4 regions of the Paenibacillus sp. FSL H7-0918 genome follow, and region 2 is predicted to be linked to each of the others. Evidence: riboswitches for the same ligand, from Rfam matches in the RefSeq annotation. Region 2 holds a riboswitch; each other region holds the start of a gene.
What was found. Region 2 has a riboswitch for cyclic di-GMP ahead of MHI15_RS19705 (transglutaminase-like domain-containing protein). Riboswitches for the same ligand answer to the same signal wherever they lie in the genome.
Positions count from the first base shown of each region.

Region 1 (3,125 bases), on a different contig from region 2:
GGAATTTTATTATGGGTATCAAGAAAACATTGGGTCTTGGCGTAGCATCTGCAGCACTGGGTTTATCATTAATCGGCGGAGGAACCTTCGCATACTTTAGCGACACTGCGCAAAGCACAGCTACATTCGCAGCGGGCACGCTCGATCTGAACTCCGACCCTTCTGTCATCGTTAATATTCCTAACCTGAAACCAGGTGATACTGTAACTAAATCCTTCAAATTGAAAAACGATGGTTCGCTCGATATCGGATCTATTATTCTGAATACATCGACTCAAATCACGGATGCTAAAGGAGATAACTATCTGGATTTAGCCGAGTTCATTAAAGTTAAATTCCTTAGAAATAATGATAAAGGAGTACCTATCGTCTCTCCTGAAAATGTAGTTTATGAGACTACACTTGCTGCTTTAAAAAGTCAGCATCCGGATCTCGTAAAAAATACAGGTTGGGATCAACTCTTTACCGAAGCATCCGGTATTAAAGCCGGTACCAACGACAGCTTCTCCGTCCAATTCGAATTTGTGGAAAATAACCAAGATCAAAATATTTTCCAAGGCGATAGCTTAACACTGACTTGGGATTTCGTAGCTAAACAAGGTGCGAAAAAAGACTACTAAGATCAATAAAGTAATTTAATAAAATACTCGAAGAGCAGCAGATCCTGAATCCGGCCACGGATAAGCAGATTGCTGCTCTTCTCTTTACAATAAACTTTGTCCGATTTATTGATATTTGCTATACTAATAACAAAAATTACGGAGGGGCGTCAGCATAGTGCCACAGAATATGGGCCAACGTATCCAGCAGCTCCGCCTAGACAAGGGTTTCTCCCTATCTGAGCTTGCGGACAGAGCAGATGTGGCTAAGTCGTATCTTAGCAACGTGGAGAGAAACATCCAATCCAATCCATCCATCCAGTTTATCGAAAAAATCGCTGACGCGCTTCAGGTATCCATTCATGCCCTACTCTATGGAGAACCCAATGATGCAGAGGAATCACATTTAGATTCGGAATGGTTCCGATTGGTGCAGGAAGCTATGGACTCAGGCATTAGCAAACGCGAATTCAAAGAATTTCTGGACTATCAGAAATGGAAGCTCGATCAAAAGGATTAATACTTCCTACTAATCTGGTACGATCCTCTCTTCTACTAAATCATATCGAAAAAGGACACAGCGAAGAACCGCTGTGCCCTTTTTCGATATGTAACCCCTCTAATGTATTACTGCACGATCTGCACAGTTTTCTCATGAAAGAACTGGCGGATTTCATCTGCCTTAATGCCAGCCTTCTTAGCTGCTAATAATAAATGTACCCACTCTTGATCCAGATCAATAAACTGCTGTTCTCTGTTGCTACCCTGGTTGGACTTTTCCAAAAAATCTCCCCCTAAGATTTTACGTCCCCAGGCAATCCGGCTGTCATAGTATCTCTACCTTAGACCCGCGACTTTGTGCCCCTGCCTTTCGGCAAGTTTACCTTTTACTGGACCCTTTTCACGAAAGGATCTACTTAAAAAACTATAAAATTACTATCTGCAATAACATTATACAAAAAGAAAGCGGAAAAGTGTGTCGATTCCTGGTTACTTTCTATTTTAAAAACGAAAAATAAAAGATTTTTTTTCAAAGATCTTGTCCGATTATCACGATACTCGTCCGTTACATAAAATAAATTGTACTAGCAAAATAAATATTTACTGACCTAATAGTTAAAAATAAGGATAATAGAATCATTTTAATAGGCCTTTAGAATGGGTAATGAGAAGAAACACCCTTCTTTTCATTAGAACAAGCTAACCCATACCATTTTGCGAACGTATTGGACGAAAGAATGAATTGATTACAGTGGCCGAAAGTAGCACAATAAGATGAGAAATGAAACCGCAATCATCACAGCTCCAGTAAGCGTTGACACAAAATGTCACGTATGGAGTTCATCCGTTAAGGAGGATGTATTCATGGCAGCCAAAGAGCCCTATAACGAATCCATTTGGAGTAAGTATTACGGACCCAATTTAGGCTACATTCAAGAAAGATATGAACAGTTTGTGAAAGATCCCTCCACCGTAGAAAATAATTATCGCGAGCTTTTTACAAATTCGGGACCTCCTCCCCTAACTCCGGATAGCGAACCGGCTCCTCAGCCGCGCATCTCGGGAGACACCGAATGGCTTAGAAAAGCAGTAAGAGCTTCCAAGCTAATCGCCAATATTCGTATATATGGCCATATGGCCGCTGAAATTGATCCGCTGGTACGCGATCAGAATCCCATGGCAAAATATCTTGAGCTTGAAACCTATGGGCTGACCCGCGAAGACCTGATCGCACTGCCTGCCACGCTTATATGGGAAAATGCGCCGAATGATGTGCATACCGGATGGGATGCCGTGCAACGTATGCGTCAGGCATACACCAAGACTATCGCCTATGAATTCGGGCATGTGCATGAAGAAAAAGAACTGCAATGGCTAAATAGACAGGCAGAATCCACCAGCTCACCAGCACCCCTAAATAATACAGAACGCAAAGAGCTCCTGTACCGCCTGATTCAGGTAGAGCAATTTGAAACCTTCCTCCACAAGACTTTTGTAGGTCAGAAGCGTTTCAGTCTTGAAGGCAATGATGCTCTTGTGCCGATGTTAGATGAAATCGTACGTGCTGCTGCACATGACGGTGCGGAGCATATTTTGATGGGCATGGCGCATCGCGGCCGCCTCAACGTTCTTGCACATATTTTGGGCAAACCTTATGATATCATATTTTCAGAGTTTCATCATTCTCCGAACAAGGAGCTTTTCCCTTCCGAAGGCTCCACAGGCATTAACTATGGTTGGACAGGTGATGTGAAATACCATCTCGGTGCAGACCGTGCTGTCCGTGAAGGAGAAACCGTACGCACAAGAATAACACTAGCGAATAACCCAAGTCACTTGGAATTCGTCAATCCTGTCGTGGAAGGTTTCACTCGTGCCGCACAAGAAGATCGGAGCACTGCAGGACTGCCGAAGATTGATACCAGTAAAGCTATGGCGGTGCTGATGCATGGCGATGCTGCTTTTCCAGGTGAAGGAATTGTTGCAGAAACGCTTAATATCGGCAAACTTCAAGGTTATCAAAAT
Region 1 covers NZ_JBBOWJ010000006.1:26,605-29,729, reverse strand. Annotated here, with positions in the region: gene MHI15_RS28890 (TasA family protein) at 12-620, shown strand; gene MHI15_RS28885 (helix-turn-helix domain-containing protein) at 790-1,119, shown strand; gene MHI15_RS28880 (anti-repressor SinI family protein) at 1,227-1,382, opposite strand; cyclic di-GMP riboswitch class I at 1,410-1,494, opposite strand; gene MHI15_RS28875 (2-oxoglutarate dehydrogenase E1 component) at 1,965-3,125, shown strand, end outside.
Region 1: it holds a riboswitch for cyclic di-GMP, as region 2 does, so the genes downstream of both, MHI15_RS28880 (anti-repressor SinI family protein) here and MHI15_RS19705 (transglutaminase-like domain-containing protein) in region 2, are expected to answer to the same signal.

Region 2 (3,125 bases):
AATTCTCTAATTTTGGATTTCACTTGCGTGATTTCCTACTCACTCGTTGTTCAGTTTTCAAAGATCAAGTTCTCGTTGGCGCCGTTTAATGTCTCAGCAGCAACTCTTATAATATATCATGTTGTTTTCAGAAATGCAAGCTTTATTTTTCGAAGCTTTTTATCAGCCTCGTCTATATCGCCTGTACGCTGTCTAACAACGCTTACCTATAATACCCCAACTATTAATAGAAAAGCAACCCCTAATATAAAAATAAACAACTGGCTTAATAATTAAGCCAGTTGTTTATTTAATAGAGTTATGTTTCTAGCGACGAACTTAATAGTATTTTGCCGCAGTATATTTGCTTGAGGCTTTAATTAAATCGGTTTTCTTATCACTCTTTGCAAGTCCTGCATCCACTGTAGTATCAATGGTAACCCACTTCCCATTAAGCAACACTTCGTTCCATGCATGATATTGCGTAACGTAGCTTGTATTCCCCATTACCAACTTAGCAGGAACATCTACACTCCGCAGCATTGCGGCAAAAAGAGAAGCGTAATCATAGCAAATCCCTTTTTTAGTAGTCAATGTCTTATCGATGCTTGGAATATAATCAGTAGTTACACTATTTGCAAGAGAGTAATCATATTGTACATTCGCAACTACATAGTTATAGATCGCTTTAACTTTCTCTTCGTCTGTTGTTTTGCCTTGTACTAATTGTTTAGCTTTGACAATCGCTTTATCAGAAGAACTCCATTTCACATTCTGTACGGAGCCCAAATATACGGAATTCGAGTCACTCATGGTTACGTCTACTACTTCGGAATATAATGCTTTGTATTTATTGCCGGTTGTGTTCTCCAGAACAGAAACCTTATAAGTCCCATTTCCTTGTTGCAAAGGGAAGTCCTCAGCTTGTCCAGAAGCATACAAGTTATATGTATAGCTGCTGTTATCTTTGGTGATCATGAGTTTGATTCTTTTATCTTTCGGAATATCATAGTTAATACCAATCACACCTTGAGCCACTTTGGATGTAATCAACCAGCTGGCATCTGCACTTGCAGCTTGAGCTGTACTTACCGGAACTGAAGTCATTAGGACGAACAACGCCACCAGCATAAAATAAACCTTTTTCACGGATAAAACTCCTTTCGGTAGCTGGCTGCCATCCTTTCGGGAAGGCCCTTTAGCTTTGCGTCCCTACCTTTCGATAGGTTTGCCGTTATCGTATAAGCTCTATCTGTTCTAGCTTTACTAGATATAATTGATAGAATCCATTTGAAACAAACAAAAAAAGCCTCTTCATTCGGTAGCTGGCTGCCATCCTTTCGGGAAAAGGCCCTTTAGCTTTGCGTCCCTACCTTTCGGAAGGTTTGCCGTTATCGTGTTTAGCTTTCATAGTATAATACTATCATATTTATAGTTGTGAACAAGACCTAATTTACTAGATTACCCATTATTTTATAAATATCTCCCGGTATTTGTGTTTTCTTGTCATTCACTATTCTCCTTTTGTTAATTTGGCATGAACAATCAGCCGATGCGTTGGATTCACTAGCGGATCACATGTAATCAGAGTAAGAATCTTATCCTTGTCATTCCCGTCAAGAACGGAGACATCACTCGGATCTACAACAGAAATATCGTATACCTCATAGTTAAACACCTGATCACTAGTCTTTACCGTGATAACATCCCCCACAACAACCTCATTCAATCTGTTAAACAAACGCCCCGTAGTTCTAGCCCGATGCGCCGCGATTGCAGCATTCCCGATCTCTCCAAGGGGTGCCGTTTCTTTCATATGGGCTGCAGCATGTTTCATATTAGCTTTTGTAGCCCCTTCTAATACAGGCAGCTTCAAATCAATCTTATCGATTTCAATTAGTGCGATTACTTTGCCACCGACTGCAATCTCCGGTTCAGGCTTTTCTGTCTCTTGGGGTTGGGGCTGTGCCTGAGCATCCAGAACCGATTCCTCTGCTAACAGCTGAGTAACTTCAGCATACCTGCTCTTTAGATCTGGCTGGGGAGTACTATCGGCAGTGCTTAGTTCAGCCGTTTCTAATAACTTCTCCTGCTGCCTGTCGTTGTACCACTCGTTAGCTGTCGGATATAACATGATAAGTATCCCAGCCAGTATGAGTAGATAGGAGAATTTACGCAATGTTATTCACCTCCGTATATTGTTTCTATGGTTATATACAAATCAAGCAGAAACAGCTACTTGCCTTTAAGCATAGCAACTCCTTCTGCCTGAAATTAATGTTTAAAATACCCATTTACGACTTCCAAAGAAATTGATGATCACCGTGATAAAGGTAACCAGCACCTTGGAGATCAAGACTTGAATACCTAGTTTGTCTGTCAACAGATGCATTAACAGCAGTGATATTCCGAGCACTACCAGATTCAGCACGATAAACTTGACCAGCTGTACGCGGTCGAAGCCTTCTTTATTCCCCCGGTTGCGATCACGAAAGGTAACTTTTTTATTCAAAATAAAGCTATTCGCCGTGCCTGCACTATAGGAGATCACCTGCGCCAATGCGTATACCATCCCTAGTGAATTCAACAATGTGAAAATCACAAAATCAATAAGCGTATTGAGCAAACCTACGGCATTAAATTTGAGGAACTGTATGAATGCAGCGCGCAAGTTCTTATCTGACATCATTGTGGTCCTTCCGGCGGTCCAGTTGTTCTTCGTTCTGGTAGCCTTTAGTCTCACTAACAATATATAGCGGTCTATCTTTAGACTCGTCATAAATCCGTCCGATATACTCCCCAATCACACCCAACAGCATCAGAACAATACCGTTAAAGAGCAGATTGACACCTACAATGGAAGCCCAGCCCGGAACCGTCCAGGAGGTGAAAAATATCCTTTGGAACAAGACGAAAAATAAATAGAGAAAGCTAGAAAATGAAAGAAAGAATCCAATATACGTAGCAATCTTAAGGGGCTTATATGAAAAAGAGGTGATGCCATCTAACGCAAAACGAATCATTTTCTTCAGCGGATATTTGGTTTCTCCGGCAAAACGTTCTTCCCGTTCATATTCCACCATAGTCTGCTTGAAGCCAACCCAGCTCACCAAACCTCTGACATAGCGGTTCTTTTCTTTAAGTCC
Region 2 covers NZ_JBBOWJ010000002.1:1,307,866-1,310,990, forward strand. Annotated here, with positions in the region: gene MHI15_RS19705 (transglutaminase-like domain-containing protein) at 319-1,128, opposite strand; cyclic di-GMP riboswitch class I at 1,142-1,222, opposite strand; cyclic di-GMP riboswitch class I at 1,297-1,379, opposite strand; gene MHI15_RS19710 (class D sortase) at 1,493-2,158, opposite strand; gene MHI15_RS19715 (GtrA family protein) at 2,261-2,668, opposite strand; gene MHI15_RS19720 (glycosyltransferase family 2 protein) at 2,655-3,125, opposite strand, start outside.

Region 3 (3,125 bases), on a different contig from region 2:
TTAATGTATCAGGTGTCTCATATACTCCAATGAGTTTCTGGCTTTCAGGATCGTATTCTAAATAACCGTATACCTTTGCCTTGGCACCGGATTCATTAGTCATGATGTTTTCCTCTGTAGCAAATCCAGTATATTTGGATAGATCAGATTTAGTATCAAGTGATAACAGCATTTTCATTTTTTCTCCATCAGTTACAACACCGTTCAAATTCATTGTTACTCCTGAACTGGAAGTTTGAAGATTATACTGTTGACCGATGCCGTTATTTAATGCATTGCTCACACTTCGACCACCAATTTTATCCCAATTAATCGTCATACTAGCGAATACAGGAATGGCTACAAGTAAGAGGCAAGAGAAGACAATACTGATAGGAATAACCTTTTTATTAGACCTAGGAGTATTCTGGGAGGCATGCAGATTTCTTTGACGTGTATAAGCTTCTTGTTTTATGGCAGTCCACATCAAATCATAATCCGGTCGGGGAATATGTTTATCTTTTTCAATATACAGACTCATTACTATTCAGCTCCTTTAGTTGGGTTCCACCCATTCTATTTAGTATTTTAAGTCCCTTGTTCAGTCTGGATTTTACAGTTCCTTCGGGTATGCTCATAACTTTAGAGATCTCGGGTACAGTCAATTCGTTTATAAAACGAAGGACTACTACCATTCTGATTTTGTCGGAAAGCTGACTGTATAACCCTTGTAATTCTTTTTTAGTTTCCTGTCGATCCAAACGTTTTTCTACAGGGTTTGATTCCTCAGACCTGGATAGTAAATAATTACGTACTTCTTTCATCCACCCCGTCTTACGCCTTTTGATCACACTGTTGCACTCATTCGAAGCAATTCGTAAAATCCAAGCTTTCAAGTTTCTTACCTTCGACTTATCCGCTAAGATAACTTTTACAAATACCTCTTGGGAAATATCCTCCGCATCTGCCTGATTTTTCATTAAGTAGTAACAAAAATAATATACTTGTTCTTTATAGAGCTCGAAAATTTCCCGGTCACTCATTTTGCTGCACCCCCTGTCTTTACTGTTCTCATTAATAAGACTTATAAGCGTATGTAATCGTTCATTTTTCATTTTGATTGTAGTATTTCTTCTGAGTATCATAGCGAATTCGAATGGAAGATAAGTCGTTTACAGGTAATTATAACCATGATAAAATTAGCGGTGGGACATGCGTCCGTAATCTATTAAAACTAATTGAATGTCCGCGTTAAAGGTAAAATCATCGAAAGATGATGACACAAAGCCATGGGTCTAAAGCCTTTCGACAGAAGGAAATGATCGCCAGGCCGCCATAGGGATGTCTTATGAAGCATAAAGGATAGCTCTAAGAATATGTAGTCTATTTTGAGCTCTTTTATTATTTCGACCTATACGGCGTTACATTATCGCAAGGGGCCGAAAGGGGAAGTACATGAACAGTTTTTTCAAAACAATAGGTACTAGTTTGGCAGTAGGTGCTTTATTGCTGTCCGGAACGATCGGATGGATGTCTAATCCAGGAGTAGTGTCAGCAGCTACCTCAACAGTAGTAACCGCGGATCAGATGATCAGCAAAGTAACGGCAGCCTCCAAAGCAATAAAGAATTTCCATCTGGATGTGACCAAAAAACAGGATATTCAAAGCGGCGGGGTGCGTATCAGCAACACCAACACTCTGAAGCTGGATATCAACCGTCTGCCGAATTTTGCCGCAGCAGGCACTGTCGCTAGTAGTCTTTTAGAAACATCGTACAGTCTATATGCCAATGACAAGGAGTTTTACTATCTTGTAGACGGAAGTGAACTGATCGATGAATCTGAAGATGAAGGTTACGACGATGACGGGGAGCCAATCGATCCTGATGCACAATATTGGCTTGGACTGGAGAAAACGGAATGGGATGCCTTTTACTCTAAAGGCCAATACGATCCTGTTTCCATGCTTGATTCGGTCAAAAGTTATAAAAAATCCATGAAAGTCAGCACTGCTGGCGCACAAACAGTCTTACAATTCACGGTAACCGATCCGACAGCAGCTAAGGGGATAATCAAACTCTATGACCAGGAGAACCTCTGGGATGGAGAGACAGTTCAACCCAAAAGCGTAACGTGGAAATTATTCGTCAATACTAAGACCTGGCAAACGGAAAAGCTGATAGTCGATCTGAGTTATGTGCTGGTAAGTGATGGAGCCAAAGATACATACACCACGAAAATCGAAGCTAAATATTCCAAAAATAATAAAGGTGCAGCCATTGTAAAACCGGCCGAACTAGAATAATAAGGACGATTCATAACGAGCGAAAAGCGCTGTTCAGCGGAACAGCGCTTTTTGTTGTATCCAACAGCAGTTCTTTATTAGTTGACAAGAATAAATCATTGCTGTAATTTATATGTATGCGCATGTATATAATAATTTATCTAAATATAATTTAATGAAAGTTGGGAAAAAGATGATAGCACTAGACACAGCATTAACTTTTCGCAGAGGGCTGACATTAAAAAACCGAGTGGTTATGGCTCCAATGACCACGCGAATGAGCTTTTATGACGGTGTAGTAACACAAGATGAATTGAAATACTATTCGCTAAGAACGGGCGAAGTAGGTGCGGTCATCACTGCGGCAGCAAATGTACAAGAGGGTGGAAAAGGATGGGAAGGTGAACTTAGTGTTTCCTCCGATGAATTTATTCCTAGCCTCAGCCGATTAGCATCTACTATTAAACGAAATGGAACAAAGGCTATTTTACAGCTATTCCATGCAGGAAGAATGACAGATTCAAAAATATTGCGTGGCGTACAACCCGTTTCCTCCAGCGCCATTGCTGCCGAACGCCCGAATGCAGAAATTCCAAGAGCATTAACAGAAGATGAAATTTTCGGTGTAATTGAGGATTTTAAAAAAGCGACTCAACGTGCTATTCAAGCTGGATTTGACGGGGTAGAAATTCATGGAGCAAACACATATTTAATCCAACAATTCTTCTCTCCACACTCCAACCGTCGTGAAGATCAATGGGGAGGAAGCTTAGAGAAAAGATTTAATTTCATTAACCAATTAGTGGATGCAGTTATTGCTGTCGTTGACAATTCAAAGGTTAAGGATTTTATTGTCGGGTATC
Region 3 covers NZ_JBBOWJ010000004.1:357,058-360,182, reverse strand. Annotated here, with positions in the region: gene MHI15_RS26575 (DUF4179 domain-containing protein) at 1-520, opposite strand, end outside; gene MHI15_RS26570 (RNA polymerase sigma factor) at 504-1,022, opposite strand; cyclic di-GMP riboswitch class I at 1,226-1,317, shown strand; gene MHI15_RS26565 (DUF6612 family protein) at 1,435-2,283, shown strand; gene MHI15_RS26560 (NADH-dependent flavin oxidoreductase) at 2,438-3,125, shown strand, end outside.
Region 3: it holds a riboswitch for cyclic di-GMP, as region 2 does, so the genes downstream of both, MHI15_RS26565 (DUF6612 family protein) here and MHI15_RS19705 (transglutaminase-like domain-containing protein) in region 2, are expected to answer to the same signal.

Region 4 (3,125 bases), on a different contig from region 2:
TGGAGAGAACGCTTACATCATCTTTTGATGATATTGCTAATGTATCTCACAGTATTTCAAAGGGTGATTTCACTAGCAGAGCGGACGAAAATGGTTCAATGGGTGACGTAAGCCGCTCCTTTAACACAATGATTGATAAGCTCAAGAAGATTCTGACCGATGCATCGCAGATCACCCGTCAAGTTATGGATGCAAGCCGCGGAATCGAAGATAAGAACCAGAACCTGAAAATTGTCATGGCACAAGTAGCCTCTTCTTCTACTGAGCTCGCTCTTGGTGCAAATGAAATATCTACGGATATCGCTGATATGACAGAATCCATTAAAGACATTGAGACCAAAGTATCCAATTATACGAACTCCACCAAAGAAATGAACAGACGTTCAATACATACCTTAGAACTTGTTGAGCAAGGGCGCCAATCCGTAGATACACAGGCTGAAGGCATGCGTAAAAACATAGAGGCTACACAAAAAGTGGCTGATACTATTGAAGCTCTCTCACAAAATGCCCGCGGGATTACGATGATCACCAAGACCATCACAGAGATCGCTGAGCAGACCAACCTGCTGTCACTGAATGCCTCCATCGAAGCTGCTCGTGCCGGAGAGCATGGTCGGGGTTTTGCCGTTGTAGCTCAAGAGGTTCGCAAGCTTGCTGAAGAATCTACGGCATCCACAAAAGAAGTATTCGGCTTGGTCCGCAGCATTGAGTCAGATATTAAACAAGCCATCGATAATATTGCCATCAATGAAGAGGTTGTGCAGGTTCAGAATGAAATGATCACTCAATCTGCCCATATTTTCGCACAAATTGTACAAAGCGTGCAGTACATTACCGAGCAAATCTCTTCATTCTCTGCGGAGAGTGATCTTATGCTAGAAAGTGCCTTGAAAATTTCCAGTGCAATTGAGAATATCTCAGCAATCACCGAAGAAACTGCTGCTGGCACGGAAGAGGTATCGGCGGCTATGAATGAACAGATTAATGCCCTGCAGTCTGTTGCAGAAGAAACGGAAAAAATGACCCAGGCCGTATTTAATCTGCAAAAAACCATTCATATCTTTAAATTCTAGTTCAAAACTATCAACTGCCACCTAAGCTGAGTCTTAGGTGGCAGTTTTTTTCGCGAGGCAAAACTTCATCTCTTGGACAAGACTTTCGTCAAATTTCGAGTTTTTTTAGCGGATTATGTTGACAAAAATTAATGAGGAATATATTGTAAAGGAAAATTATTCTTATCAACTATAAATTAATATTGGCAAAATCCTCGAAAGAGGATGACGCAAAACCATGGATCTACAGCCTCATTTTTTCGTTTGAGGCCATGATTGCCAGGTTGCAGAGGAACCAGGACGGCTGAACTATTGTTCAGTCTTAGCGGCGCCTTATGCCACCAACCTGTGCTTACTATAGAGCACAGGTTTTTACTTTTTGAGTATATTGATCTATCGTATCTATTCGGTAGATTAATAACTAATATATATCAAAAAACTTGTGAGGTGTTTCTTTTGAAGACAGTCGCAGATTACATGGCGGAAGCACTACGTAACCTTGGAGTCACCCATTCTTTTGGGATCATTGGCAAATCCATTTGTCCAATAGTTCTAAAGATGGTGGATTACGGTATTGAATTTATTCCCGGCAGACATGAAGCAAGCTCCGGATTCGAAGCAGCAGGGTATGCGCTGAAAACGGGTAACCTAGGCGTAGCATTTGGTACTTCGGGTCCTGGGGGAACTAACCTGCTTACAGCAGCAGCACATGCGAAAGCTAACAACCTACCTGTCCTATTTATTACCGGCCACCAATCCATTACAGAGCTTGGAATTCCTCAATGTCAGGACTCCACCTCTTTTCTGGCTGATTTAGCTGATATGTTCAGACCTGCCACCTTGTTCAGTAAATTGGTTGAACGTGGGGATCACTTTGGTACTATTTTTAATCATGCGATTTCTGTGGCCCTGACCAAACGGGGTCCTGTTCATCTTTGTATTCCTTTTGATGTACAAACTGAAGTATTGGAAGAATGCAATATAGTAATCCCAGAAAGAGAGTCTCTAATTAGTCAAGCTAATATCGATAGAGTCATCGATGCTATTCAAGCTGCTAAGAATCCTTTGATTATTGCGGGTAAAGGAATTAACCGCTCCGGAGCACATAAAGAGCTTGTTCAACTCGCAGAAACTTTTAATATTCCTGTAGTAACATCTCCTGGTGGAAAAGGGGCTATAGTCTGGGATCACCCACTCTATCATGGTCCTATTGGCGTTGGCGGTTCGACCCACGGGGACGATTTATTGAATAAAAGCGATTTATTTATAGTGCTTGGATCACGTTTAAGTGATATGACCATCTGTAATCTTAAACGGGAGAATCATCCAGCAACTTTAATTCAATTTGATATTGATCCAACCTTTGTCGGAAAAATACTATTATCCAAAACGATACCGGTCACTGGGGACCTGCGCGATAATTTGGTGCACTGCCTAAATCATATTGACCCAAGCACAATCACCAAACGTGAGGCTTTGGCCGATGCGGATTATTCAGAAGAGCTTCCAACCCTTAAGAATCTTTCCCTTGCTTCGGTAATGAGCACTTTAAGTGATTTGATCCCTTATAATAATTCAATTTTCGTTGATGATGGAAGTCATGGATTCCACGCTGCAAAATGGTACAAGGTTAAGAAACCGGGCAGCTTTGTTTTTGATGCGTATTTTGCTTGCATGGGTAATTCGATCGGCATGGCTATTGGTGCAAAAGTCGCAGCTCCTGAAGAAACTGTCCTCTGCATTACAGGTGATGGTTGTTTCATGATGCTCGGCGCTGAGATTAACACCGCTGTCTGCAAAGATATCCCTGTCATCTTTATCGTGGTCAATAATAAGCAACTAGATATGGCTCTTAAGGGTATGGAGAAAACCACAGGTCGTATCGATGGAACTCTATATGAAGTACCAATGGACGCCGTGAAATTCGCTGAATCTCTAGGTGCTAAAGGCTACAAATGTGAGACTGCGGATGAATTCACAGCTGCAATTAAAGATGCGGTAGCTCTAAACCATGTTGCCGTTATTGAACTACTAACAGACCGTGATGAAGTCCCTCCGACTGCACACCGT
Region 4 covers NZ_JBBOWJ010000001.1:855,640-858,764, forward strand. Annotated here, with positions in the region: gene MHI15_RS04075 (methyl-accepting chemotaxis protein) at 1-1,076, shown strand, start outside; cyclic di-GMP riboswitch class I at 1,251-1,347, shown strand; gene MHI15_RS04080 (thiamine pyrophosphate-binding protein) at 1,503-3,125, shown strand, end outside.
Region 4: it holds a riboswitch for cyclic di-GMP, as region 2 does, so the genes downstream of both, MHI15_RS04080 (thiamine pyrophosphate-binding protein) here and MHI15_RS19705 (transglutaminase-like domain-containing protein) in region 2, are expected to answer to the same signal.